2 regions of the Frigoribacterium sp. MCBA15_019 genome follow, and region 1 is predicted to be linked to the other one. Evidence: predicted binding sites of a transcription regulator. Region 1 holds the regulator's gene; the other holds the start of a gene.

What was found. Region 1 encodes HrcA, which represses chaperone genes, less so after heat shock. Its sites were predicted from a motif close to TTNGCACTCGNNNNNNNCGAGTGCNAA; they were not measured.
Region 2: the regulator HrcA is predicted to act here: its motif matches at 2,208-2,234, upstream of groES (co-chaperone GroES).

Annotation. Positions count from the first base shown of each region.
Region 1 is NZ_MJGS01000001.1:482,354-496,862, forward strand. It holds gene BIV04_RS02295 (PhoH family protein) at 1-132, opposite strand, end outside; gene BIV04_RS02300 (histidine triad nucleotide-binding protein) at 215-592, opposite strand; gene BIV04_RS02305 (16S rRNA (uracil(1498)-N(3))-methyltransferase) at 643-1,386, opposite strand; gene dnaJ (molecular chaperone DnaJ) at 1,389-2,501, opposite strand; gene hrcA (heat-inducible transcriptional repressor HrcA) at 2,611-3,633, opposite strand; gene BIV04_RS17365 (DUF4870 domain-containing protein) at 3,814-4,317, shown strand; gene hemW (radical SAM family heme chaperone HemW) at 4,456-5,682, opposite strand; gene BIV04_RS02330 (DUF1990 family protein) at 5,685-6,458, opposite strand; gene lepA (translation elongation factor 4) at 6,464-8,314, opposite strand; gene BIV04_RS02340 (DUF4190 domain-containing protein) at 8,558-8,866, opposite strand; gene BIV04_RS02345 (pyridoxal phosphate-dependent aminotransferase) at 8,921-10,072, opposite strand; gene rpsT (30S ribosomal protein S20) at 10,317-10,577, shown strand; gene holA (DNA polymerase III subunit delta) at 10,695-11,729, opposite strand; partial or broken gene BIV04_RS17375 (ComEC/Rec2 family competence protein) at 12,396-13,823, opposite strand; gene BIV04_RS02360 (ComEA family DNA-binding protein) at 14,177-14,509, opposite strand, start outside.
Region 2 is NZ_MJGS01000012.1:327,734-342,242, forward strand. It holds gene BIV04_RS10825 (acyltransferase) at 1-951, shown strand, start outside; gene BIV04_RS10830 (class I SAM-dependent methyltransferase) at 982-2,175, opposite strand; gene groES (co-chaperone GroES) at 2,320-2,616, shown strand; gene rarD (EamA family transporter RarD) at 2,813-3,793, shown strand; gene BIV04_RS10845 (ABC transporter substrate-binding protein) at 3,956-5,278, shown strand; gene BIV04_RS10850 (ABC transporter ATP-binding protein) at 5,747-6,469, opposite strand; gene BIV04_RS10855 (ABC transporter ATP-binding protein) at 6,550-7,665, opposite strand; gene BIV04_RS10860 (branched-chain amino acid ABC transporter permease) at 7,709-8,692, opposite strand; gene BIV04_RS10865 (branched-chain amino acid ABC transporter permease) at 8,705-10,060, opposite strand; gene guaB (IMP dehydrogenase) at 10,420-11,922, shown strand; gene BIV04_RS10875 (GuaB3 family IMP dehydrogenase-related protein) at 11,970-13,091, shown strand; gene BIV04_RS10880 (glycerol-3-phosphate dehydrogenase/oxidase) at 13,153-14,509, shown strand, end outside.

The DNA.
Region 1 (14,509 bases):
CTCGGCCCGGCCGACGGCGGACGAGGGCCCCTCGAGGGTGACCTCGTTGCCGCGCACGAGCACGCGGACCTCGGGGTACTGCTTCTCGACCGCGCGGAGCAGGCGGTCTTGCGGGCCCAGCAGCTGGACCATGGCGACGCCGTCGACGGTGACGTCGACGCGCCGGACGTCGTCGCCCGTCGTCGGTGTCGAGGGGCCGGTGGCGTTCGTGTCGCTAGTGGGCAAGGGTGCCTTCCTCCAGGGGTCCGCCGAGCACATGGGCGTGCACGTGGAACACGGTCTGCCCGGCGGATGCGCCGGTGTTGAAGATCAAACGGAACTCGGACCCGGAGTGTTCCCCGAACGCTGCCGGGTCGGCCGCGAGCCGGGAGGCGGTCGCCACCAGCTCGGCGAGCAGCGCCGGGTCGCCCGCGGCGAGTTCGACTACGTCGCGGTACGCCTGGGTCTTGGGCACCACGAGCAGGTGGACGGGTGCCTGGGGCGCGATGTCGCGGAAGGCGATGACCGTGTCGCTCTCGAACACGATGTCGGCGGGGATCTCGCGCGCGACGATGCGGCTGAAGACGGTGGGCTCGTCGGAGGTCTCGGACATGCTGCCCATCGTAGCGACGACCGCCGACACGGCCCACGGGGGCGTCGAGGTCACCAGCGGCCGAGACGCGCGCTCAGGACGGAGAGCGCGGCGGGGCCGGCCGTGGAGGTGCGCAGGACGGCGTCCCCGAGGCGCACGGCGCGGGCACCCGCCTCGGCGAGCTGCTGCAGTTCGGCGGGCGACACCCCGCCCTCGGGACCGACGACCACGACGACACGGTCGGGCACCGCGCCTCCTGCGGTCAGGTCGACCGCCGTGAGCGCCTGCTCGGCCGACGGCTCGAGCACGAGCACGAGATCGCGGGAGGCGCGCTCGGCCAGCTGCCGCGTCGTCGCGAGCCCGGACACCTCGGGTGCCCAGGGACGGATGGACTGCTTGGTCGCCTCGCGCACGATCGTCGACCAGCGGGTGAGCCCCTTGGCGACCTTGGGGCCCTCCCACCGGGAGATGCTGCGGGCCGCGGCCCACGGCACGATCTCGTCGACGCCGAGCTCGGTCGCGGCCTGCACCGCGAGCTCGTCGCGGTCGCCCTTGGCGAGGGCCTGGGCGAGGACCAGCCGCGTCGTCGGCGGCTCGTGCCGCACCACCCGCGTCGCGAGCAGCACCAAGCGCTCGGGAGCCGCCTCGGTCACCTCACCCTGGACGACCAAGCCCCGACCGTTGCCGAGGGTGAGCGCCTCGCCCACCCGCACGCGGCTGACCGTGACCGCGTGCCGCGCCTCGGAACCGGTCAGCTCGACGGTCGAACCGACCTCGGCGGCGACCAGGTCGTCGACCAGGTAGAAGTGCGCCACGATCAGAAGTTCAGGAAGCGGTCGCGCAACTTGCCGAACAGGCCTTGCTGGAAGTGCGACAGCTCGGGAGCCGGGGAGCGCCTGCCGGAGGCGAACTTCTCGATCAGCTCGCGCTCCTTGTGGCTGAGCTTGGTCGGGGTGACCACCTGCACGCCGATCTTGAGGTCGCCGCGACCCGTTCCGCGCAGACGCGTGATCCCGCGGTCCTTCACGGTGATGATGTCGGCGCTCTGGGTGCCGGGCCTGATCTCGACCTCGATCTCGCCGTCGAGCCCGGTGAGCGTCGTCGACGTGCCGAGGATGGCGTCGGCCATCTGCACCTCGAGCGTCGCCAGCAGGTCGTCGCCGTTGCGGCTGTAGGTGTCGTGGTGGCGCACCTTGACCTCGAGGTAGAGGTCGCCGTTCGGGCCGCCGGCCTGGCCGACCTCGCCCTGACCGGGCAGCTGGAGCCTGAGGCCCGTGTCGACGCCCGCGGGGATGTCGATCGGGATCGAGCGACGGGCCCGCACGCGGCCCTGCCCCTGACAGGTCGGGCAGGGGTTCGGGATGACGGTGCCGTAGCCCCGGCAGGTGCCGCACGGGCTCGACGTCATGACGTTGCCGAGCAGGGAGCGCACGGTGCGCTGGATCTGCCCGGAACCACCGCAGATGTCACAGGTCTGCGGCGAGGTGCCGGGTGCGCAGCACGAGCCGCTGCAGGTGTCGCAGAGGACGGCCGTGTCGACCTCGATGTCGCGCTGGGTGCCGAAGACGATGTCCTCGAGGTCGACCTCGAGGCGCAGCAGGGCGTCCTGCCCGCGCTCGCGCCGGGACCGAGGGCCCTGGCGCTGACCCTGGCCGCCGCCGCCGAAGAACGCGTCGAAGATGTCGCCGAAGCCGGCGGCCCCGCCTCCCCCGCCGCCGAAACCGGGCTGCGGGCCGAGGTCGTAGCGTTCACGCTGCTGCGGGTCGCTGAGCACGTCGTAGGCGTGCGTGACGTCCTTGAAGCGTTCGGACGCGTCGGGGCTGGGGTTGACGTCGGGGTGCAGCTCGCGGGCGAGCTTGCGGTACGCCTTCTTGATCTCTTCCGGGGTCGCCTGACGGTCGACTCCGAGGACGTCGTAATGATCTGCCACTGGTTCTCGTCTGCCTCTGGTGTGGTGTGGTGGTCTTCCCGGCGGGGCCGGGCCCGGCGGACCGGGACGGGGATGGGGGTCGTGGGACGGCCGGGGCCGTCGGGGTCGGCTACCGCTCGGCGAGCAGCGACGACAGGTAGCGGGCGACGGCACGCACGGCCGCCATGTTGGTCGAGTAGTCCATGCGCATGGGCCCGAGGACGCCGAGCCTCGCGATCTCGCTGCCCTGCGTCGAGTACCCGCTGGCCAGGACCGACGCCTGCGACAACCCGAACGAGGCGTTCTCGCGCCCGATGCTCGCGGCCACGTCGACGGCGTCGAGTTGCATCTCGCCGAACAACCGCAGCAGGGCGACCTGCTCTTCGATCGCCTCGAGCACCGGGAAGAGGTCGCCGCTGAAGTCGTCGCCCGTGCGCACCAGGTTCGCCGCGCCGGCCATGACCAGGCGGTCCTGGCGTCCGGCGGCGATCTGCTCGGTGAGGCTCGCGACGACGACGCCGACGATCGCCGCGAGGTCGGGGCGGAAGCGCGTCGGCAGGTCGGTGAGGGCCGTGGAGGCCTCGCCCAGGGGCCGTCCGCCGACCGCGGCGTTGATGGCGGCCCGCAACTCGGACAGGAAGGACTCGTCGACGGCGGTTCGGATGTCGACGACCCGCTGTTCGACCTGGCCGCTGTCGGTGATGAGCACCGTCATGACGCGGTCGTCGCCCAGGCTGACCAGCTCGACGTGACGCACGCGGGCCCGGGAGAAGGTGGGGTACTGCACCAGCGCCACCTGGTTGGTGAGCTGCGACAGCAGTCGGACCGTCCGCCCCAGCACCTCGTCGAGGTCGGTGGAGTCGCCGAGGAAGGTCTCGATGGCCTGACGCTGGGCGGCGCTGAGCGGTCGCAGGTCGGCGAGCTGGTTGACGAAGAGCCGGTAGCCCTTGTCGGTCGGCACGCGACCCGACGAGGTGTGCGGGGCCGCGATGAGCTCTTCTTCTTCGAGCAGCGCCATGTCGTTGCGGATCGTCGCCGCCGAGACGCCGAACTGGTGTCGCTCGACGATGGACTTCGACCCCACCGGCTCGCGGGACGCGACGTAGTCATGCACGATGACGCGCAGCACTTCGAGACCGCGTTCGGAGACCATGTCGCACCTCTCTTCGCTCGACGCCCCCCGGGTCGTCCGCACGCCGGGCGACCGGGCCTGGCACTCGACGTGCCGGACTGCCAATCGTACGACACCTCCGTCGCGAGGCCTACTCGCGCCGCGCCCGGCTGCCCTAGGGTGGCGGGGACATCCGCAGGACACTCACGAACAGGTGCAGCCATGACCGAGACCCCTCCCGCCCAGCCGAACGGCCCGCAGAACGGTCGACCCGGCCAGAACGGGCAGCCCGGCCAGCCCTACGGCCAGGGCCAGCAGCCCGGTCAGCCCTACGGTCAGGGCCAGCAGCCCGGCGCCGGCTACGGCCAGCAGCCCGGCTACCAGCCGCAGCCCGTGCAGGCGATGCGCCCCGAGGACGAGAAGCTCTGGGCCACGCTCATCCACCTCGGCGGCATCATCTTCGCGTTCGTCCCGGCTCTCGTCGGCTACCTGGTGCTGAAGGACCGCGGCCCGTTCATCCGGGAGCACACCAAGACGGCGCTGAACTTCCAGATCACCATGGCCATCGTCTACGTGATCTCGGCGATCCTGTCGGTCATCGTCATCGGAGGCGTGCTGGCACTCGTCGCCGGCATCCTCGTCATCATCTTCTCGATCATCGCCGCCGTCGCGGCCAACAAGGGCCAGTGGTACAAGTACCCGCTGACCATCGAGTTCATCAAGTAGACGGTCGACCGGCCCGGACGGGCACGACGCGAGGCGCGACTCCCCCGGGAGCCGCGCCTCCGGCGTTCCCGGCCCGCGCCTCCTCGGTCCGCCACCTCGGGACGCCGATCGAGAGCGCGACTCGATCAGAGCGCGCGGTCAGTCGGGCAGCAGGCGTCGCACGACGGCGTCGGCCATCAGGCGACCCTCGCGGGTGAGCACCACGCGACCCTGCAGGGCCGGGCGCCCCTCGACCCAGCCGTCGGCGATGAGTCCGGCGACCGCCTGGCGACCGTCGTCGTCGAGCTCGGAGGTCGGCAGCCCCTCGCGGATGCGCACCCCGAGCAGGACACGCTCGACCCGACGGGTCTCGTCGTCGAGGGTCTCGCGACCGGCGGCCGGCGACTCACCCGCGGCCATGCGCTGCTGGTACGCGGCCGGGTGCTTGACGTTCCACCAGCGGACGCCGCCGACGTGGCTGTGCGCGCCCGGGCCGACGCCCCACCAGTCGTGGCCCTGCCAGTAGGCCAGGTTGTGTCGGGAGCGGTGTTCGAGACCACGGGACCAGTTGCTCACCTCGTACCAGTCGTACCCGGCCGCGGCGAGCCGGTCGTCCGCGATCTCGTACATGTCGGCCGCCGTGTCGTCGTCGGGCATCGGTACCTCGCCGCGCTTGATCTGGCGGGCGAGCTTCGTGCCGTCCTCGACGATCAGCGAGTAGGCCGAGAGGTGGTCGGGCTGCTGCTCCAGGGCGACGTCGAGCGAACGCCTCCAGTCGTCGAGGGTCTCGCCGGGCGTGCCGTAGATGAGGTCGAGGCTGACGTCCAGCCCGGCGTCGCGGGCCCAGCGCACCACGAACGGGATGCGCTCGGGATCGTGCGTGCGCTCGAGGGTGGCGAGCACGCTCGGCACGGCCGACTGCATGCCGAAGCTGACGCGCGTGAACCCGGCGTCGGCGAGCTGCTGCAGGTACACGGCGTCGACCGAGTCGGGGTTCGCCTCGGTCGTCACCTCGGCACCCGGCTCGAGACCCCAGGTGTCGACCATCGCGTGCAGCATCGACGTGAGGTCGCCCGAGGGCAGCATCGTCGGTGTGCCCCCGCCGAAGAACACCGAGGAGGCGCGGCGCGGCGGCAGCCCCGCCTCGCGCAGCACCCGGCCCCCGAGCTCGATCTCGGCGACGGCCTGCCCGGCGTAATCGTCCCGGCGTGCGCCCCGCAGTTCGTCGCCCGTGTACGTGTTGAAGTCGCAGTACCCGCAGCGCACGCGGCAGAACGGGACGTGCAGGTAGACCCCGAAGTTGCGGTCGTGCGCGCCGACCGCGACGGTCTCGGGCAGACGGCCGTCGGCGGGGGCGGGATCGCCGAGGGGAAGGGCTCCGGGCACCGTCAGGCGCCGGTTCCCGAAGCGTCGCCGCGCGGGCCGGTCGGGGGCCGGTCGTCACCGCGGGGATCGCCGACCCCGGCCTCGGTGTCCTCGACGACGACGACCTCGTCGGTCTGCTCGCCCTTGTCGTTGAGGCTCAGGGCCCGCAGGTACCGCTTCGTGTACTGCGCCTGCGTGCGCCGCAGGAAGGGGGCCACGAGGCGCCACTTCGCGCTCGACGGCTTCGAGAACGACCGGATGGACAGCCAGACCGAACCGTCGTCGGTCTGGTCGACGATCCAGGACTCCTCGCCGCTCTCGGGGTGGCCGTCGAGGGTTCCGTACGCGAAGCCCTTGCGCTTCGGTTCGTCGATCACGTAGACGACGCGGACCGGCGCCTCGACCGTGCGCCCGTAGGCCTCGATGCTGAGCGTGGCCGTCGTGCCCGCCGTGAGGAAGGGCGTGCCGTCGGGCGAGTACCGCGACTCGTCGCGCGCGGTCGCCCACTCGGCCGCGTCGACCGGTTGTCCGTGCTCGTCGAACTGGACGGGCGTGTACTCGCTCTCGTCGGCCGGCGGCACGCTGTCGACCCGGACGCGGATGCCGCTGCGCTCCTGGATCTGCCAGGTCATGGTGGCGATCCAGGCCGCGGCGAAGCGGGCGTCGCCGTGGCCGACGCGGGCACGGTACTCGGCCGGCTTGAAGCCCTTCGGCGGGTACTGCATGAGGTCGGGGGCCTGCGTCGCCCCGACCTCGCCGTAGGTCGTGCGGGTCTCGGTGTGGGTGGCTCGACGCATGCGCCCTACTTCTTGTCTTTCTTCTCGACGTCGCCGCTGAGGGCGGCGATGAAGGCCTCTTGGGGCACGTCGACCCGACCGATGGTCTTCATGCGCTTCTTGCCCTCTTTCTGCTTCTCGAGGAGCTTGCGCTTGCGCGAGATGTCGCCGCCGTAGCACTTGGCCAGGACGTCCTTGCGCATGGCGCGGATGCTCTCGCGGGCGATGATCCGGGCACCGATGGCGGCCTGGATGGGCACCTCGAACTGCTGCCTCGGGATGAGCTCGCGCAGCCGACCCGTCATGAGGACCCCGTAGGCGTAGGCCTTGTCGCGGTGCACGATCGCGCTGAACGCGTCGACCTGTTCGCCCTGCAGCAGGATGTCGACCTTGACCAGGTCGGCCTCTTGGTCGCCGATGGGTTCGTAGTCGAGGCTGGCGTAGCCCGCGGTCTTCGACTTGAGGCTGTCGAAGAAGTCGAACACGATCTCGCCGAGGGGCATCGCGTAGCGGATCTCGACCCTGTCCTCACCGAGGTACTCCATGCCGAGCAGGGTGCCGCGGCGCTGCTGGCAGAGTTCCATGATCACGCCGACGTAGTCCTTGGGCGCGAGGATGCCCGCCTTGACCATGGGCTCGCTGACGCTGGCGATCTTGCCCCCCGGGAACTCGCTGGGGTTGGTGACCGTGACGGTCTTCTTGTCTTCGGTGGTGACCTCGTAGATGACGCTCGGCGCTGTCGTGATCAGGTCGAGGCCGAACTCGCGGTCGAGGCGTTCGGTGACGATCTCGAGGTGCAGCAGGCCGAGGAACCCGCATCGGAAGCCGAAGCCGAGGGCCACCGAGGTCTCGGGCTCGTAGACCAGCGCGGCGTCGGACAGCTTGAGCTTGTCGAGCGCCTCGCGCAGGAGGGGGTAGTCGCTGCCGTCGATCGGGTACAGCCCCGAGAAGACCATGGGCAGCGGCTCGGTGTAGCCGCTGAGGGCCTCGGTCGCGGGCTTGGCCGACGTCGTGACGGTGTCGCCCACCTTCGAGAGGCGGACGTCCTTCACGCCGGTGATGAGGTAGCCGACCTCGCCGACCGACAGACCCTGGCTGGGGACGGGCTCGGGCGACGAGACGCCGATCTCGAGGATGTCGTGCGTCGACTTCGTCGACATCATCTGCACCTTCTCGCGCGGGTGCAGGGTGCCGTCGATCATGCGGATGTAGGTGACCACGCCGCGGTAGCTGTCGTAGACCGAGTCGAAGATCATCGCGCGGGGCGGTGCGTCCTTGACGCCGACGGGCGAGGGGATGCGATCGACCACGCGGTCGAGGAGCTCCTCGACGCCCATGCCGGTCTTGCCGCTCACCCGCAGGACGTCGGCGGGGTCGCCGCCGATCAGGCCCGCCAGCTCGGCGGCGTACTTGTCGGGGTCGGCCGCCGGGAGGTCGATCTTATTGAGCACCGGGATGATCTCGAGGTCGTTCTCGAGTGCCAGGTAGAGGTTCGCCAAGGTCTGGGCCTCGATGCCCTGCGCCGCGTCGACCAGCAGGATCGCGCCTTCGCAGGCGGCCAGCGAGCGGGAGACCTCGTAGCTGAAGTCGACGTGGCCGGGGGTGTCGATCATGTTGAGCGCGAACGTCTCGCCGTTGCGCTCCCACGGCATGCGCACGGCCTGGCTCTTGATCGTGATGCCGCGCTCGCGCTCGATGTCCATGCGGTCGAGGTACTGGGCACGCATCGCGCGCGACTCGACCACGCCGGTGATGCCGAGCATGCGGTCGGCCAGGGTCGACTTGCCGTGGTCGATGTGCGCGATGATGCAGAAGTTGCGGAGGGACTCGGGCTCGGTCGACGCCGGCTCGAGTGCGCGGGTTGCTTGGGGACTCACACGATCCTCTGGGGGTGGTGGGCGGGGGTACCGCACGATTCTCCCACGCCCGGGCGACGGATCGGGCGTCGGGCCGCGCGGAGCCCGCCCCTCGGCAACTCCTGCCCGGTGCCGCGGACGACACCGCGCCTCCCCGATCCGCCGCTCGGGCTGCGACGGCGGGCAGGAGTTGCCGACGCGGGAGGGGCGGGCCGGGCTGCGGAGTCGGCGGGGGCGGAGCGGACCGGTCGGCGGGGCCGCGGGTCAGGCGGCGGTGCCGGGGAGGAGTGCGATGACGCCCGCGCCGCCGACGACGGCCAGGCCGATGAACAGGGCGATCAGCGTGCCGACGAGCATGACGGCGGACGAGATGATGCCGACGAGCGCCATGGTGCGACGCTCGGGCTCACGACGGCGGGACAGGATGCCGAGGACGAGGCCGGCGATCGGGACGACGAAGGTGAAGCCGAAGCCGATCGAGGCGAGGCCGAGGACGAGGCTCCAGACGGCGAGGGGCGAGCGGACGCCGGTGGTGGAGGCGGAGACGGTGGTGTGTACGGGTTGGTTCGTCATGTTCCGAGCCTAGGAAGCCCCTCACCGCGACCCCAGGGGGCTGACCCCCGGATCTCAGCGGGGGTCGCCCGGCGCGGGCAGTTTGCCGAGACCGCGGGTGATCACCTCGGGCGACGACGCGAGGCACACGCGGATCCACCCCTCGCCGCTGCGGCCGAACGCGCTGCCCGGTGCGACCGCAACGCGCTCCGAGAGCAGGAACCGCTCGGCCCACCCGGCGACGTCGCCCTGCGAGGCGTGGCTCACGTCGATCCAGAGGTAGAAGGCGCCGCTGGGTTCGAGGTACCGGATGCCCCGCTCGGCGAGCAGCGCCGTGGCGAGGTCGAGGTTGCTCCGGTAGTGCTCGCGGGCGTCGGCCACGGGCTGATGATCCCCCGTGACGGCGGCGAGGGCGGCGTGCTGGTCGGGCTCGGCGACGCAGCTGATGGCCGCTTCCTGGACCGTGCGCATCGTCTCGGCGAGGCCCTTCGGCGTCACGAGGTAGCCGACCCGTACGCCCGTCATGGCGTAGGTCTTGCTCATCGAGAAGACGCTGAACACCCGGTCGTCGGTGTCGAGCGAGGCGAGGCTGACGTGCTTAAGCCCGTAGGTGAAGTACTCGTAGACCTCGTCGCTGATCACCCAGAGGTCGTGTCGGCGGGCGAAGTCCAGCAGGCGCCGCAGCGTCTCTTCGGGGTAGACGACGCCGAGCGGGTTCGACGGGCTGTTGACGATCAGGGCGCGAGTGCGGTCCCCGACGAGGTTCTCGAGCTCGTCGAGGTCGGGGCGGAAGTCGAGGTCGGGCGCCAGCGTGTAGGGCACGGGCACGGCGTCGAGCATGTGGGCGTTCATCGTGAAGGTCGTGTAGCCGGGGTCCGGCACGAGGACCTCGTCACCCGCCGCGAGCAGGAGTCCCATCGTCTGGTGCAGGGCCTGCGTCCCGCCGACGGTGACCCAGACCTGCTCGAGGTCCACGTGCACGTCGTTCTCGCGGGCGAGTTTGGCCACGAGCGCCTCGCGCAGGGCGGGGATGCCACCGTTCGGCGTGTAGTCGGTGCGGTCGTCGGCCCAGGCGCGGCGCGCGGCGTCGGCGATGTGGCGGGCGACGGGAACGTCGGGCTCGCCCACCACGAGCATGTCGACACCGTCGAGCTGCGCCGCCAGCTCGAACACCCGACGGATTCCGGACGCGGGCACGGTGGTCATGTGGGGCGCGAGCTGGGGCATGATGGCACGGTACTACGCACGACACGGCACGCCGTCGGGCCGACGCTCGTTGAGAGTCGGGCCTGCTGCTGGTAACGTTGCCTGTTGGCTTGCGCGTTACGTCTGCAGTGGCGGAACGCGATCGCAGCCGAGAGCCGCTCCGGTGGCCATCACCGGCGGCAGCACCGGGTCCACCGATTCACGTCGGTCGGACGCTCGGCTGGCGCACACCCGTCCGAGACACAGAATCCAGAAAGTAGTTCACGTGGCAAACATCAAGTCGCAGATCAAGCGCATCGGCACCAACAAGAAGGCCCAGGACCGCAACCGCGCCGTCAAGAGCGAGCTCAAGACCGCCGTCCGCGCCACCCGCGAGGCCATCGCCGCCGGCGACAAGGACAAGGCCACCTCGGCTCTGCTCCTCGCGTCGAAGAAGCTCGACAAGGCCGCCAGCAAGGGCGTCATCCACCAGAACCAGGCCGCGAACCGCAAGTCGTCCATCGCGAAGCAGGTCGGCGCCCTCTAGGCTCCCCTCCCCCGAGCCCCCGGGCTCGACGACGAAGGCCCCGTCTCGATCGAGACGGGGCCTTCGTCGTACCCGGACGCCGGCGGGATCGACGCCCGGACGGTCAGGAGGCGCGGTTCACGACAGCAGGGCACCGCGCGTCGAGATCATGGTCACCATCCGCTCGAGTGCGTACACCGGATCGCGTTCGGCGCCCTTGACGGCCGCGTCGGTCTCGGCGAGCAGCTCGATGCACCGACCCAGCCCGTCCTCGGACCAGCCACGGAGGTCTCGTTGCGCCCGCTCGACCTGCCACGGGGCGAGCCCGAAGCGTGAGGCGAGTTGACCCGAGCCGCCGTAGGAACCCTGCAGCTTGGCCATCGTGCGGATCTTCATCGCGAACGCCGCCACCACGGGCACGGGGTCGGCCCCGGTCGACAACGCGTGGCGGAGCAGCACGAGCGCCTCGCCCTGCTGACCGGCGATGGCCGCGTCGGCCACCTTGAAGGCGTTCGTCTCGACCCGGCCCGAGTAGTACTTCTCGACGGTGGCCTCGGTGATCTCGGCCGCGGCGTCGCTGATCAGCTGCTGGCAGGCGCTGGCGAGCTCGGCCAGGTCGTCGTTGAAGGCCGTGACCAGTGCCCGCAGGGCCCCCTGCGAGATGCGTCGTCGCTCGGCGGCGAACTCGGCGGCCGCGAACGCGAGCTTCTCGGTGTCTTTCTTGAGCTCGGCGCAGACGACCTCGAGGCCGCCGCCGGTGCCGCCCCGGACGGCGTCCAGCAGCTTCTTGCCGCGGACCCCGCCCCCGTGGCGCAACACCAGCGTCGTGTCGTCGGCGGGCGTCTCGAGGTAGCGCAGCGTCTCGGTGAGGAACGCATCGGTGCACTTCTCCACGTTCGAGACGCGGATGAGACGCGGCTCGGCGAAGAGCGACGGACTCGCCAGTGTCACGAGTTCGCCGGGTTGGTAGTGGTCGGCCTCGAGGTCGTGCACCTCGAGGCTGGGGTCTTCGGCGGCGAGCTGGTCGCGAAGCTGGCGCGAGGCACGATCGGCGAGGAACTGCTCGGGCCCGCTCACCAGCACGACGGCCGCGGGTCGGATTCTGTCCCACCCCACCTGGTCGATCGCGACCGAGGCCTTCTTCGCCGTCTTGCCACTCGCTCGCGCTGCCATGCTGCCTCTCGGACGTCGTCCCACGGACGCGGGGCCCGCCGCGCCACCTCCGATGCTAGAGGACGCCACCGACGTGCCCGACGTGTCGTCACGGTCCCGGGGCCCCGCGTGCTCCCGCCAGATCCGCAGGGCGACGTCGCCGTCCCCACGGTCGACGGGCGTGACCGCGGCCTGACCGGCCTCGTCGCTGCGGACCACGACTCCCCGGCCGTGCCGGACCAGGTCGAGCGCGACGTCGGTCGGGTGCCCGTACGAGTTGTCGGCCCCGACGCCGATCAGCCCGACGCGGGCCGCCACCCGCTCGTACAGCTCGGCGTGCTGGTCCGCCGACCCGTGGTGCGAGACCTTCACGACGTCGACTCTCCCGAGCCCCTCCTCACCGTCGGGCGACGAGGCCAGGCGGCGTTGCGCCGTCTCGCCGAGATCGCCCAGGGCCAGCAGCGAGAGGCATCCGACCCGGCAGGCCGCGCCGGGGTCGACGCGCAGCACGAGGCTCGCGTCGTTGCCGGCGGGGATGTCGGCCGGCGGCCAGAGCAGCCGCCACGTGTGTTGGCCGAGACGCCCTCGGGTGCCGACCCGCGCCTCCTGGACCTCGGCACCACCGTCGCGCAGCGCCGTCACGACCCCGGCGTCGTCCGAGCGCCCCACGGGCCCGACGAGAGCCGTGCCGACCCGACCGACCACGGAGTCGATCGCCCCGACGTGGTCGCGGTCGAAGTGGGTGAGCACGAGCAGGTCGACGTGCGGGACGCCGAACGTCGAGAGGCATCGGTCGAGGGCGGCCTCGTCGTCGCCCACGTCGATCAGGGCGACGGCCGGTCCGCTGCGCACGAGCACGGCGTCGCCCTGTCCCACGTCGCACTGGGCCACGACCCAGTCGTCGGGCACGGAGGCGCGGGTCACCACGGTGCGCCCACCCACCACACCGACGGTCGCCACCAGGACGCCCACCAGCAGCGTCGCCGCCACGGCTCGCGTGCGCCCCCGGGCCCGGGCCACCACGGCGACGACGACGAGGGCCGTGAGGCCGACCAGAGAGGCGACGCCGAGCGCCGAGGCGTCCCACCCGAGTCGCGTGCCCGGCCAGCTCGCCGCCGACCGGGCGACGGCCGCCACCCAGGACGACGGCAGCCACGAGGCCCAGGCGACGGCCGTGGCCGCCCCGGGCACCCAGGGCGCGAGCACGCAGACGACGAGCCCGCCCACGGTCGCCACCGGAGCCGCCGGGCCGGCGAGCACGTTCGCGACGACGCCGTGTAGGGCGATGCTCGGTTCGAGGGCGAGCAGCACGGGCTGGCAGGCGAGCTGCGCGGCCGTGGGCACGGCGAGGGCCGCCGCCACCGGCTCGGGCACGAGGCGCGCCAGCAGGGCGGTCAGCGGCCCGCCGAGCACGACCAGCCCCGACGTCGCGAGGACCGACAGGACGAAGGCGAGGTCGCGGGCCAACCACGGGTCGGTGAACAGCAGCCCGGCGACCGCCAGCGCGACGACGGGCACGCCGGCGATCGGTCGGGCGACGGCGAGGTGCACGAGGACGAGCACCGCCATGACGGTGGCCCGGACGATGCTCGGCTCGGGCGTGACGAGCACGACGAACGCGACGAGCACGACGACGGCCGCCCCGAGCCGCAACAACCGCGGGACCTTCAGCAACGACCCGACGAGCACCACGAGCGCGACGAGCACCGCGCAGTTCGACCCGGACACGGCCGTCAGGTGACTGAGCGACGCCTGCTTCATGTCGTCGTCGAGGTCGTCGGGCACACCCGACGTGTCGCCGATGGCGAGCCCGGGCAGCAGGGCCCCGCCGTCGCCCGGCAGACCCGCGGCCACGGCGCGGAAGGCCGACCGGAGCCCGTTCGACCAGGACGACGCCCGTCCGGGCTCGGCGTGGACGCCGAGCGGCTCGACCGCACGCCCCTCGAACGCGACCGACTCGCCGTACCTCACCGGGGCCAGCACGAGCCGGGCCGAGACGCCGGCCCCGATCTCGACCGAGCCGCCACCGTCGAGTCGCGCCCCGAACACCCGCACCGGCACACGAGCCCCGAGCGCCACGGTCCCCGCGCCGACGTCGAGGCGGTCGACCGACATGGTCAGGACGTCGGCCCGCCCCTCGATCCGGTCGAGCAGTCGCCCCTCGACGGTGACCGCGTGCCCGACCGAGGTCGTGAGCCCCGACGGGTGGCGGCGGTCGTCGCGCACCGCCGCCTGGCCGGTGAGTCCGGCGCACGCCCCGGCACTCAGGGCGACCACCAGCAGCACCTGCCCGGCGGCCAGGACGCCCACCCGCGCCACGACCACGAGTCCGACCGAGACGACGCAGACGACGAGGGCGACCGCCGTCACGACGGGCAGCAGCCCGGGCCGGGTCGAGCCGACCGCGAGCCCCACCCACGCCACGGCCACGGGCACCCCGAGCCGCAGGTCGAGGACGCGACCGGGTGTCACACCCGCACCCGGTCGCGCAGCGTCTCGAGCGTCTTCGGACCGATGCCCGGCACGCCGAGCAGGTCGTCGACGCTGCGGAAGCGCCCGTTCTCGTCGCGCCACGCCAGGATGGCCGCCGCCGTCGCCGGGCCCACCCCGGGCAAGGTCTGCAACGCCGCGTCGTCCGCGAGGTTGAGATCGACCGCTCCCCCACCACCGGGTGCCGCCCCACCCCCGGCCGCCGGTCCACCCGCCGCCGCGTCACCACCGCCCGCCACCCCGTCGTCCACGCTCTCGCCCACGGCCGGCACCCGGAGCTGCTCGCCGTCGACGAGCACCCGCGCGAGGTT
Region 2 (14,509 bases), on a different contig from region 1:
GACATCGGTTTCGAGCCCGCTCGGCAGCTCGCGTCGCGCCTGCCGGTCGACGTGTTCTTCGCGATCTCGGGCTACCTCATCGTCATGTCGTGGTCGAGGACTCCGCAGGTCGTCGCATTCCTGCGTGCGCGTGTGCTCCGGATCTTCCCGGCGTTCTGGGTGTGTCTCGTGCTCACCGCCGCCGTCTTCGCCCCGGTGTCGCTGCTCATCCGCGGTGTCCCCGCGCCGGACGGTTTCGTGGGCGACGCCGTCTCGTACGTCGTCCGCAACGGCCTCCTGCGCGTGTGGCAGTACGACATCGCGGGCACGCCCCTCGGCACGCCGGTCGAAGGGGCCTGGAACGGTTCCCTCTGGACCCTCGGCTGGGAGTTCGCCTGCTACCTCGGCGTCCTCCTGCTCGGTGTCGTCGGCCTCCTGCGCTCGCGCTGGGCCCTTCCCGCCGCCTACGTCCTCTGCACCGTGGGCGTGGCGGCGAGCACGTACGGCGGCATCCACAACTGGTACCTGACCAACGGGTCGCGCTTCGGCATCGTCTTCGTCGCGGGGGCCCTGGTCTACCGCTGGCGGAACAGCATCCCGGTCCGGCCCTGGCTGCTCGTCCTGGCCGCCGTGATCGTGCTGGCGTCGTCGGCCCTGCCCGACTACGGCCTGGTGGCCGCGCTCCCGCTCGCATACCTCGCGCTCGGCGTCGGCGCGCTCGTCACGCACCCGCGGGCGTCGATCCGCACCGACATCTCGTACGGCACCTACATCTACGGTTTCCCGCTCCAGCAGCTGCTCGCGACGGCGGGGGCGGCGGCGTGGGGCGTTCCGCTCTTCGCCCTGGTGTCGCTGGCGGCCACCTTCGCCGTGGCCACCCTCAGCTGGCACCTCGTCGAACGGCCGACGATGAAGTTCAAGAGACGCCGACCGGTCGTCGGCCCCACCGATCCCGTCGCGACGGTCGCCTGACCGCAGTCAGCCTCACCGACCCGCCCGGCGTCAGACCAGGCGCTCGCAGAGCAAGGCCGTGTGACGCCCCGCGACCCGGGTCAGCACGAGGGTCGCCGACCCGGTGCCCTGCAACGAGAGTCGTTTGCGGAACGTCGCGGGATCGACGTCGACCCCGCGCTTCTTGATCTCGAGGCGGCCGATGCCCCGCGCGCGCAGCTCGCGCTTCAGCGTCCGCTCGTCGAGCGGGAAGGTCTCGAGCACGCGGAAACCCTGCGCGAAGGGGGTGTCGACCCGCGCCTCCGTCGTCAGCCAGGCGATGTCGCGACTGATCATGCGGGCGTCGATCGACCGGGCCAGGTCGCCGATGAGGCGCGCCCGGATGACGGCACCGTCGGGCTCGTAGAGGTACTCGCCGAGGTCGCCCGGGTCCACGTCGTCCGAGTCGGCGGCGGCCGTCAGCTCGGACGCCCCGGAGGCGCTGACCACCAGCGCGGACCGGCCCACGCCCGGCCGCGCGAGCGGACCGAACCACACGCCCACCTCGACCACGTCGCGGTCGACCGAGATCCACTGGCACTCGGCGTCGGCCGGCAGCAGCTCGCGGTCGACGCCCGGGCCGAGCTTCACGCCGGTGGGCAGGCGGTCGGCGAAGCCGAAGGCGACGTCGAGGCCGGGGGACCAGTCGGCCGGGTCGGCGAGGCGCTTGGTGGCGGCGTGGCCGGCCGTCCGTCGCGCCGGGTCGAGGAAGACGCCCTCGACGCCCCCGAGGTCGGTGGTCGCGGCGTCCCCCTGCTCGACCCGCGACGACGGCCACGGCGCGAGGTTGTACGAGGCGACGGCCGCGGTGACCTCGTCGCGGTCGACGGCGAGCACGTCGAGGTCGAGCGCGGCGAACGCCAGGGCGTCGCCACCGATGCCGCAGCCGAGGTCGGCCACGCTGCCGATGCCCGCCGCGGCGTAGCGTCCGGCATGGCGCGCGGCGACCGGGAGGCGCGTGGCCTGTTCGAGGCCCGCCTCGGTGAACAGCATGCGGCTCGCGAACTCGCCGAACTTGGCCACCGCGCGGCCACGGAGCCGGGCCTGGGTGAGCACCGCCGACACGAGGGCGGGGGAGTGGCCCTGCTTGCGCAACGCGGCCACCGTGCCGACGACGTCGTCGCCGGAGGCGCCGCCCGTCGGCAGCGAGTCGAGCAGCCGCAGCCCCTCGGGCGAGAGGACTTCGAGCAGCTCGGAGGAATCCATGTCGTCCAGTGTGACGCACGCGGGCCGACGCGTTGGCACTCGGATTGACCGAGTGCCAGTCTCGTCCTACAGTTGTTCTGGCACTCGCCCCCGGCAAGTGCCAGCCCCCATGTTTTCGTAGCACCGAGAAAGAAGAGGTCACCCGTGTCGGTCAGCATCAAGCCGCTCGAAGATCGCATCGTCATTCGTCAGGTCGAAGCCGAGCAGACCACTGCTTCGGGTCTCGTGATCCCCGACACCGCCAAAGAGAAGCCCCAAGAGGGTGAAGTGGTGGCGGTCGGCCCGGGCCGCATCGACGACAACGGCAACCGCGTGCCGCTCGACGTCGCCACCGGCGACAAGGTCATCTACAGCAAGTACGGCGGAACCGAGGTGAAGTACGGCGGAGAAGACCTGCTCGTGCTCTCGGCTCGCGACGTCCTGGCGGTCATCGTCCGCTAGCACCTCGGCACGGCTCCGGCCGTGCTTCGCGACCCCGGTCGCCGTCCCGAAGGCCCCTGCTCCGGCAGGGGCCTTCGTCGTGTCGGCGACGTGGCCGCGAGCGTCCGCTCGTCCCCAGGCGTGATCGTCCGTCGATCGATCCACGGTGGCAGGAGTGGCCGTTCCGGTGGTGGGCGCAGCCACCTAGAGTCTCCTGGTGACCTCGACCCGCGCCTCCTCGTCCCCCTCCGCCCCGACCTCGGGGCTCGGCGTCGCCGGGGCCGGCGGGGCGGGTCTGGCCTACGCCCTGGGGGCCTACGGGCTCTGGGGCGTGCTGCCGGTCTACTTCCTGCTGCTGGCCCCGGCCGGCCCGTTCGAGATCGTCGCCTGGCGGGTGCTGTTCTCGCTCGTCTTCTGCGCGGTGCTGCTCGTCGTGACGGGGGCGCTGCGGTCGTTCCTGGCCCTGCTGCGGCAGCCCCGCGTGGTCGGCACCATGGGGCTGGCGGGGGCGTTCATCGTCGTCAACTGGACGGTCTTCATCTCGGCGACGCTCAGCGGGCACGTGGTCGAGGCGGCGCTCGGGTACTTCATCAACCCGATCGTCACGGTCCTGCTCGGCGTGGTGGTGCTGCGCGAGCGTCTGCGCACGACCCAGTGGGTGGCCGTCGGGCTGAGCGCCGTCGCCGTCCTCGTGATCGCGATCGGGGCGGGCAGGCCGCCGTTCATCTCGCTCGTCCTCGCGTTCTCGTTCGGGCTCTACGGCCTGGTGAAGAAGCAGGTCGGTGGTCGGGTCGACGCGGTCGGCGGGCTCACGCTCGAGACGCTGTGGATCGCACCCTTCGCGGCCGTCACCCTGATCGTGCTGCACGTGACGGGCCTCGGGGGCGGCGTCGTGCTGGGCACCGTGAGCGTCGGGCACACCCTCGCCACGGTCGGCACGGGCGTCATCACGGCCGTGCCGCTGCTGCTCTTCGCCTCGGCGACGCGTCGGCTGCCCCTGACGACCGTGGGGCTGACGCAGTACGTCGCCCCCGTGCTGCAGTTCGTGGTCGGGGTCGTCGTGCTCGGCGAGCACATGTCGACGGCGCGATGGGTCGGCTTCGCCATCGTCTGGGTCGCCTCGATCGTGCTCACCGTCGACATGGTTCGTGCAGGGCGGCGGTCACGTCGTCCGCTCGCGGTGGCGCCGACCGCCTAGAAGCGACCATCCCTCGCAAAGTCACGAATGGCTAACGAAACGTCACTTTGACGTCGAGAACACACGCCAGAAACATTCGACCCCTAGTTTCGGACCAATCGCGGCAGGTTCGACCGCCACCGGTCGGGCTGCACTGCCGCTGTCCACGAAAGGGTTCCACGGATGATCCGATCCAGCACCGCCCTCCGAGCACTGGCTCTCGCCGGCGCAGCCTCCGTGCTGCTCGCTGCCTGTTCGACGGCATCTCCCTCTGACGACGCCTCGTCGTCGTCGTCGGCCAAGGCCGATCCCGCCGCCAAGTGCGAGGTCGGTACGCCCAGCACCGATCCCTTCGCGATCGGCACCATGCTGCCGCTGACCGGAACCCTGGCCTACCTCGGCCCGCCCGCCATCGCGGGGGCGAACCTGGCCATCAGCGACATCAACGCCGCGGGCGGGGTTCTCGACCAGCCCGCCGAGATCTCGACCAGCACCGACTCGGGCGACAGCAACGACATGACCGTGTCGAGCAACGCCGCGACGGAGCTGATCGACGCCAAGGTGCCCGTCGTGCTCGGTGCCGAATCGTCGAGCGTCACGCTCAACGTGGTCGACCAGCTCACCAGCAACTGCATCATCGAGATCTCGCCGGCCAACACGGCGAGCTCGCTCAGCGGCTACTCGTCGTACTACTACCGGACCGCTCCGCCGGACTCGGTCCAGGGTTCGGCACTCGGCCAGCAGATCACGGCCGACGGCAACGCCAACGTCGCGTTCCTCGTCTTCAACGACACCTACGGCACGGGTCTCCGCGACTCGACGCAGAAGTCGATCGAGAGCTCGGGCGGCACCGTCGTCTACGGCGGCACCGGCAAGGGCGAGGAGTTCCCCCCCGGTCAGACCACGTTCTCGTCCGAGGTGTCCGCGGCCATCGCCGCCGAGCCCGACGCGATCGTCATCCTCGCCTTCGACGAGACCAAGTCGATCGTCCCCGAGCTGAACAGCCAGGGCTGGGACATGAGCAAGGTCTACATGTCCGACGGCAACACGGCCGACTACAGCGCCGACTTCGAGCCCGGCACCCTCGAGGGCGCCAAGGGCACGATCCCCGGTGCCGACGCCAGCGCCGACTTCAAGTCGAAGCTCGTGGCCGGCTACCAGGCGAGCGAGGGCGGCGAACTGGCCGACTTCTCGTACGCGGCCGAGTCGTACGACGCCGTCATCCTGACCGCTCTCGCGGCGCAGGCCGGTGGCGGCACCGACGCCGGGACGATCCAGGCCAACATGGCCGCGGTCTCCGGCGCGAACGGCGGCACCGAGTGCACCACGTATGCGGACTGCAAGACCGCGCTCGACGCCGGTGACGACATCCACTACACCGGCCCCTCGGGCATCGGACCGTTCAACGACAACAACGACCCGTCGTCCGCCTCGATCGGCGTCTACACCTTCGACGCCGACAACAAGCCCGTCTACCAGACCGGCATCGAGGGCAAGGTCGAATAACAGCACCTCGCACCACCCGGGGCCCGGCACGAGTCATCGTGCCGGGCCCTTCGGCGTGCCCAGGAGGCGCGGAGCCGGACCGCGGGCAGGTCGCGACGTCCGCGTCCTCCGGCACCGCGCCTCCTCGTCCCCGGCCCAGCCGGCCGTGGGGCCGCGCTCCCCTCTGCGCCGCGTTCCGTGCACCGCACCGCGTCGAGACCCGGTGTGCTGCACGAAACGCGGTGTGCAAGACGGCATGCCCCGGCACCGCGCCTCCTCGTCCCGGGCCCGCCGGCCGTGGGGGCCGCGCTCCCCTCTGTGCCGCGTTCCGTGCACCGCACCGCGTCGAGACCGGGTGCGCTGCACGACACGCGGTGCGCAGCCCCGGCGCCCCGCCCTGACGCCCAGCCCCGACGCCCCGCCGGGCGCACGCACGAGGCCCCGACCACGCCGGGGCGTGATCGGGGCCTCAGGGCGCCACCGGGGGCGTCAGGACGCGTCGACGTCCTTCGCGAGGGTGCCGAGGTAGAGCTCGATGACCTTGGGGTCGTCGGCCAGCTCGCGGCCGGTGCCCGAGTAGGCGTTGCGGCCCTGGTCGAGGACGTAGCCGCGGTCGCAGATCTGCAGGCAGCGGCGGGCGTTCTGTTCGACCATGATCACCGAGACGCCGGCCTTGTTGATGCGGCGGGTGCGGATGAACGTCTCGTCCTGGCGCACGGGCGACAGGCCGGCGGACGGCTCGTCGAGCAGCAGCACCTTCGGGTCCATCATCAGGGCCCGGGCCATGGCGACCGACTGGCGCTCGCCGCCCGACAGCGATCCGGCACGCTGGCCGCGACGATCGGCGAGCACCGGGAAGAGGTCGTAGATGACCTCGAGGCGCTCGGCGAACTTCTTGGGCCGCAGGAACATGCCCATCTGCAGGTTCTCCTCGATGGTGAGCGAGGGGAACACGTTGTTGGTCTGCGGGACGAAGCCGACGCCCGCCTCGACCAGCTTGTTGGCCTTGAGGTTCGTGATGTCGGTGCCGCCGAGGGTGACCGATCCCGAGTGGATCTTGACCTGGCCGAAGAGCGCCTTGAGCAGCGTCGATTTGCCGGCGCCGTTCGGGCCGATGATGCCGATCAGCTCGCCGGGGTAGCAGACGAGGTCGCACCCGTTGAGGATGTTGACGCCCGGCAGGTAGCCGGCGACGAGGTCCGTCGCGTTCATGACCGGTTCGACGCCGGCGAACTTCTCGGTGCCCGGGTGCTTGGGGGCGGTGGTGGCACCCGCGCCGTCCTGTGCCGTGCTCATCGCTTGTCTCCGCTCTGCCGTCCGTCGGACAGCTGGTCGTCGGCCGCGTTCGTGGCCTGCGGGGTCGAGGGGTCGGGGTGGCCGGGCAGGTCGCGTCCCGCGACGCCGCCGGTGGACGAGGAGGCGCTGGTCGCCTCGGCCGCGCGGGCCGCGTCCTCGCGCGCCACTTCTTCTTCCAGTTGTTCGAGCGTGGCGTCGTCGAGCAGCGAGTCGTCGCCCAGGTCGGTGTCGTGGTGCGCACCCAGGTAGGCGTCGATGACGGCCTGGTCGTCCATGACCGTGTCGGCCGGGCCCTCGGCCACGATGCGACCCTCGGCCATGACGATCACCCAGTCCGAGATGTGACGGACCATGTGCATGTCGTGCTCGACGAAGAGCACCGTGGTGCCGTCGTCACGCAGGCTCTGGATGTGCCCCAGCAGCGACTGCGTCAGCGCCGGGTTCACGCCGGCCATCGGCTCGTCGAGCATGATCATGGCCGGGTCGCTCATCAGGGCGCGGGCCATCTCGAGCAGCTTGCGCTGGCCGCCCGAGAGGCTGCCGGCGAAGTCGTCCTTCTTCTCGAGCAGCTTGAACCGGGCGAGGAGGTCCTCGGCCTTCGCCTCGATCTCTCGCTCGCGCTTGCGCCAGAGCGGCGCGACGATCGCGACGAAGAAGTTCTCGCCGGGCTGGTCCTTCGCACCGAGCAGCATGTTCTGCATCACCGTGAGCCGCGAGAGCGCCTTGGTCAGCTGGAACGTGCGTACCATGCCCGAGCGGGCGACCTTGGCGGCGCCGACGTTGCCCATGGCCTTGCCCTCGAACACCCACTTCGCGACGCCCGCGCCGCTGCGCTTGAAGGCCGTGGGGGCCGACGAGGCCTTGTCGAAGCCGGTCAGCAGGTTGAAGAAGGTCGTCTTGCCGGCGCCGTTGGGGCCGATCAGTGCCGTGATGGCACCGCGCTGCACCTCGACGTGGCCGACGTCGACGGCGGTCATCCCGCCGAAGCGTCGGACGACGTTGTCGACCGTGAGGATCGGGTCCGGCTTGGCCGACCCCGGGGTCCGCTCGACCGTGGTGAGCTTCGAGCGCAGGACGCTGCGGTCGTAGTCGTAGCCCTCGCGGCGGGGCAGCGTGCTGCCGCTCGGGGCCGGTCCGTTGGTGGTGCTCGAGGTGTCAGACACTGAACGCCAACTCCTTCTTCTTTCCGAGGATGCCCTGTGGCCTGAAGATGATCAGCAGCATCAGGGCGATGCCGACGAGGATGTACGAGAACTGCTCGGCCTGCTGGCCGTTCATGATGTTCGACGGGATGAAGTCGCCGGCGAGGGTCCGCACCAGCAGGCGGGTGACGAAGAACAGGATCGCTCCGAGCACCGGGCCGAACACGGTGGCCGCGCCTCCGAGCAGCAGGGCCGTCCAGATGAAGAAGGTCATCGACCGTCCCATGCTGTCCGGCTGCACCGAGCTCGGCAGCACGTAGATGATGCCGGCGAGCGACCCCATCAGCGCACCGAGCACGAGGGCCTGCATCTTGTACGAGTAGACGTTCTTGCCGAGGCTGCGCACGGCGTCCTCGTCCTCGCGGATGCCCTTCAGCACACGGCCCCACGGGCTGCGGCTGAGCAGGAAGACCAGCAGGCTGAGCAGGGCGACGATGCTCCAGCCGGCGATGCGGATCCACCAGCCGTTGACGCCGTTGTTCTCGTAGGTGAACCACAGGATCGTCGTCTGTCCGTCGGGCAGGGGCGACAGGGCGGTGAAGGCCTCGCGGTACGAGGCCCCGGGGATGCCGTTCGAGCCACCCGTCGTGGTCGTCAGGATGCTCGACCGTCCCACGTACCGGATGATCTCGGCCGAACAGATAGTGACGATGGCCAGGTAGTCGCCCCGCAGCTTCAGCGTCGGCACGCCGAGGATGAGCGCGAAGACCAACGAGCAGAGCAGCGCGATGATGACGGCGAGCCCGAGGGGCAGACCGTTGCTGATCGAGATGGCGAAGCCGTAGGCGCCGAGCAGCAGGAACGCCGCCTGGCCCATGTTGATCAGGCCGGTGAAGCCGAAGTGGATGTTCAGGCCGATCGCGGCGATGGCGAAGGCGGCCGTCGTGGGCGCGAGGGCCTCGGCGCTCAGCGCCCGCAGGAGTTCGATGAAGTACATGGTCGTGTCCCCTTAGCCCACTCGTTCTTTTCGCCCGAAGATGCCCTGTGGTCTGAACACGAGGATCAGGATCAGGATCAGCAGCGCCGTCGCGTACTTGAAGTCGCCGGGCAGCCAGATGTTGGTCAGCTCGACGATGATGCCGATGATCAGCGAGCCGACCAGGGCGCCGAAGGCCGTGCCCAGGCCGCCCAAGGTGACGGCGGCGAAGATCAGCAGCAGGATCTGCAGGCCGGTCATCCAGTTGACGCCGTTGAGCACGAGGCCGAGCATCACGCCCGACAGGCCGGCCAGGCCGGCGGCCAGCGTCCAGACCAGGCGGATGATGCGGTCGACGTCGATGCCCGAGGCCGCGGCGAGGGCCGGGTTGTCCGACACGGCGCGGGTGGCGCGTCCGGTGCGGGTCTTCAGCAGGAACAGTCCCGTGCCGACCAGCACGACCACCGAGATCGCCATCGCGACGTACGACTGGACGGTCAGGGTCACGCCGAGGAAGTCCACGGTGGTCGGGTTGTCGCGGTCGATGCGCACGGTGCCGGCGCCGTAGAAGTACTGGAAGGCGTACTGCAGGGCGATCGAGAGGCCGATGGTCACGATCATCAGCTGCGTGAGGCTGAGCCGGCGTTTCCGCAGCGGTTTCCAGATCGCCAGGTCCTGCAGGTAGCCCGTGGCCGCACAGATCACCGTGCTGAGCACCGCGGCCAGGATCAGCGGCATCCCGATCGAGGTGAACGAGTAGGCCAGCAGACCGCCGAGGGTCACCTGCTCGCCGTGCGAGAAGCTGCTGAGGCCCGTCGTGCCGTAGATCAGCGACAGGCCGATGGCGGCGAGGGCGAGCAGCAGGCCGAGCCGGATGCCCGAGGCGAACTGCTGCGCGAAGCGGTCCCAGTTGAAGCTCGTCGCGGCCGCCTCGCCGCTCGTGGCGCCTTCCTCGGCGGTGAGGGCGAACAGGGCGCTCGCCGTGGCCCCGAGGTTCACGGTCACGGTGCGCTCGGCGTTGTCGGCGTTCACCAGGAACTGGCCGTCGGGCAGGGTGTCCTGGTCGACCGTGACGGTGTAGCTGCCGGCCTCGGTCACCGCGATGCTCCATCGACCGGTGTCGTCGGTGGTCGCGGTCTGCTCGTCGCCGGTCGCGTTCGTCGCGATCACGTCGACGTCCGAGGCGGGCTCCCGCTCGCTGTCGTTGATCGTGCCCTGGATGCAGCCGGTCGTCGCGTCGGTGGTGCAGGCGGCGGCCGCGGCGTGGGCGGCCGTCGGGGCGAACGCCCCCATGAAGGTCGCCAGGAGTCCGAGCAGTACGGCTGAGGCCGTCACGATCAGGGACTGCCGCAGCCGTGGCCGCGACGCGATGGTCGTCGAGAGTCTCACAAAACCTCCTGGTGGGAAGCGCCCCGTCGAGATTCGGGCGGTCTCGTTCTGCTCCCGGGGCGTCGTCGTCGCTGACAGTAACTCCGCTGTGTGTCGAGCATGTTTCAGGTGCGAGACGGAGTGGAGTCGGTACAGAATCCCCCATGTCGAGCGAGAATCACGAATCTTCCGTGTGTCGGATCGGTAACGGTGCCGTTCCGTTGCGTCCCCGGGGGCCGCGCCGCGCCTCCTCGTCGTCCGCGAGGGACGCGCCCGACAGGAATGCAGGAGGCGCGGGCTGGGTTAATATCGACTACCGGACTCGACGGCGAACCGGTGCCAACCCACCCACCCTCATCTCGCTCCTTCGAAGGGGACTCATGGACCAGCCGGACCCGTTCGGATTCATCGGACTCACCTACGACGACGTCATGCTGCTTCCGGGCCGCACCGACGTCATCCCGAGCGAGACCGACACCTCGTCGCAGCTCACCAAGCGCATCCGGGTCGCGGTGCCGCTGCTCTCGGCCGCGATGGACACCGTGACCGAGTCGCGCATGGCCATCGCCATGGCGCGCCAGGGCGGCATCGGCATCATCCACCGCAACCTCTCGATCTCCGACCAGGCCGCGCACGTCGACAAGGTCAAGCGCAGCGAGTCGGGCATGATCACCAACCCCGTCACGACGACGCCCGACGCCACGGTGGCCGAGGTCGACGCGCTCTGTGGGCAGTTCCGCGTCTCGGGCCTCCCGGTCGTCGAGGGCGACGGCACGCTGGTCGGCATCATCACCAACCGCGACATGCGCTTCGTCTCGCCGTTCGAGATGTCGACGACGCTCGTCCGCGACGTCATGACGAAGGCCCCGCTGATCACCGCACCCGAGGGCGTCGACCCCGACTCGGCGATCGCCATCTTCGCGCAGCACAAGATCGAGAAGCTGCCCCTGGTCGACGAGGCCGGGCACCTGCGCGGCCTCATCACCGTCAAGGACTTCGACAAGAGCGAGAAGTACCCCGACGCCACGAAGGACGACGAGGGTCGCTTGCGGGTCGGCGCCGCGATCGGCTTCTTCGGCGACGCCTGGGAGCGCGCCGGTGCCCTGCGTGACGCGGGGGTCGACGTGCTCGTGGTCGACACCGCCAACGGCGAGAGCTCGGGCGAGCTCGACATGATCCGCCGCATCAAGGCCGACCCGAGCTTCGCGCACATCGACGTGATCGGTGGCAACGTCGCCACGCGCAGCGGTGCCCAGGCGCTGATCGAGGCCGGCGCCGACGCCATCAAGGTCGGCGTGGGGCCGGGGTCCATCTGCACCACCCGCGTCGTCGCGGGCGTCGGCGTGCCCCAGGTCACGGCCGTCTACGAGGCGTCCCTCGCCGCACGCGAGGTCGGCGTCCCGGTCATCGCCGATGGCGGGCTGCAGTACTCGGGCGACATCGCCAAGGCCCTCGTGGCCGGCGCCGACACGGTCATGCTGGGCTCGTTGCTCGCCGGTTGCGACGAGAGCCCGGGCGACCTGGTCTTCGTGGGCGGCAAGCAGTTCAAGAACTACCGCGGCATGGGCTCGCTGGGTGCAATGCAGACCCGGGGCAAGAACACGTCCTACTCGAAGGACCGTTACTTCCAGGCGGACGTGCCGAGCGACGACAAGCTCATCCCCGAGGGCGTCGAGGGCCAGGTGCCCTATCGCGGCGCGCTCAACAACGTCGTGTACCAGCTCAGCGGCGGACTGCGTCAGTCGATGTTCTACGTCGGCGGGCGCACCGTGGCCGAGCTCAAGTCCAAGGGCAAGTTCGTCCGCATCACCGCGGCCGGCCTGAAAGAGAGCCACCCGCACGACCTCCAGATGGTCGTCGAGGCCCCGAACTACCGCCGGTGATGCCGCCGGGCCGGGGGCTCGACCCCCGGCTCCGGTAGGGTGGCACGGTGACTGAGGTAGAGATCGGCGTCTCCAAGCGAGCCCGCCGCGCGTACGCGTTCGACGACATCGCCATCGTTCCGAGCCGGCGTACGCGCGACCCGCGCGACGTCTCGGTCGGCTGGTCGATCGACGCGTTCCAGTTCGAGTCGCCGGTCATCGCCGCGCCCATGGACTCGGTGGTCAGCCCCGCCACGGCCATCCGCATCGGCCAACTCGGCGGCCTCGGCGTCCTCGACCTCGAGGGCGTCTGGACGCGGTACGACGACCCCGAACAGGTCCTCGCCGAGATCCGCGAGCTCTCCGACGACGATTCGGTCGCCCGCATGCAAGAGATCTACAGCGAGCCGATCAAGCCCGAGCTCGTCCGCGACCGCCTCGCCGAGATCCGGGCAGCCGGGGTCACCGTCGCCGGTGCCCTCAGCCCGCAGCGCACCCAAGACCTGTACCAGACGGTCGTCGACGCCGGCGTCGACCTCTTCGTCATCCGGGGCACGACGGTCAGCGCCGAGCACGTCTCGAAGAGCAGCGAGCCGCTCAACCTCAAGAAGTTCATCTACGAGCTCGACGTCCCCGTCATCGTCGGCGGGGCCTCGACCTACACGGCCGCGCTGCACCTCATGCGCACCGGTGCCGCGGGCGTCCTCGTCGGGTTCGGGGGCGGCGCAGCCAGCACGACCCGCGCCTCCTTGGGCATCCACGCACCCATGGCGAGCGCCGTGGCCGACGTGGCGGGCGCACGCCGCGACTACCTCGACGAGTCGGGCGGACGCTACGTGCACGTCATCGCCGACGGGGGCCTCGGCACCTCGGGCGACCTGGTCAAGGCCATCGCCTGCGGTGCGGACGCCGTCATGCTCGGTGCCGCGCTGGCACGGGCCGACGACGTGCCCGGTGGCGGCTACCACTGGGGCGCCGAGGCGCACCACCCCGAGCTGCCCCGCGGTCGCCGCATGCACGTGGGCACGATCGGCTCGCTCGAGAAGATCCTCTACGGCCCGGCCACGACGGTCGACGGCACGTCCAACATCATGGGTGCGCTGCGACGCTCGATGGCGACCACGGGTTACAGCGATCTCAAAGAGTTCCAGCGCGTCGAAGTGGTTGTGGCCCCCTACCAGCCTCACTAGCGTTTGATGGGGTGGTCCGGTCGAGAGACCGGGCCGACCGAATCCAACGATGGAGGCTCGCATGGCCAAGTCCGCGTCCGTTTCGCTCTCCACGAAGCTCGGCCCCGACGAACGGGCCGCAGCCGTCGAGGCGTTGAAGACGAAAGAACTCGACATCCTCGTGATCGGGGGTGGCATCGTCGGTGCGGGTTCCGCGCTCGACGCCGTGACCCGCGGGCTGAGCGTCGGCATCGTCGAGGCCCGTGACTGGGGCTCGGGAACGTCGAGTCGCTCGTCGAAGCTCGTTCACGGGGGCATCCGCTACCTCGAGCAACTGAACTTCCGTCTCGTCCGCGAGGCCCTGATCGAGCGAGGCCTGCTGCTGCAGCGTCTCGCGCCGCACCTGGTCAAGCCCGTGCGGTTCCTGTACCCGCTGAGCAAGCCGGTCTACGAGCGGTTCTACATCGGCGCCGGCATGGCGCTCTACGACATCTTCAGCTGGACCGGAGGCCGCCCGCCCGGCGTTCCCCACCACCGCCACCTCAGCAAGACGCAGGTGCTTCGCGCCATCCCGAGCCTGTCCAAGGACGCGGTCGTCGGTGGCCTCACCTACTACGACGCTCAGGTCGACGACGCCCGCTACGTCTCGTCGCTGGTGCGTACCGCGTCGAGCTACGGCGCCCACGCCGCGAGCCGCATCCGGGTCGAGGGCTTCGTCAAGGTCGGCGAGCGGGTCGTCGGCGTGAAGGCCCACGACTACCAGACCGGCGAGCACTTCGAGATCCGGGCCAAGCAGGTCGTCAACGCGACCGGCGTCTGGACGGACGACACGCAGGCGATGGTCGGCGAGCGGGGTCAGTTCAAGGTGCGCGCGTCGAAGGGCGTGCACCTCGTGGTGCCGCGCGACCGCATCCACTCCGACATGGGCATGATCTTCCGCACCGAGAAGAGCGTCCTGTTCGTGATCCCGTGGGGCCGTCACTGGCTCGTCGGCACGACCGACACCGACTGGGACCTCGACAAGGCCCACCCCGCGGCGACGGCGGCCGACATCGACTACATCCTCGAGCACGTCAACAAGGTCATGGCTGTGCCGCTCACCCGTGCCGACGTCGAGGGCGTCTACGCCGGTCTGCGTCCGCTGCTGGCGGGCGAGTCCGACCAGACGTCGAAGCTGTCGCGTGAGCACATCGTCGCCCACACCGTGCCCGGGCTCGTCGTCGTGGCCGGTGGCAAGTGGACCACCTACCGGGTCATGGCCGAGGACGCCATCGACGAGGCCGTCGCGGCCCTCGACGGTCGCATCCCGTCGAGCACGACGATGGAGATCCCGCTGATCGGCGCCGAGGGCTACCACGCCGCGTGGAACAAACGCGGCAAGATCGCCAAGGCCTTCGGCGTGCACAAGGTGCGCATCGAGCACCTGCTCAACCGTTACG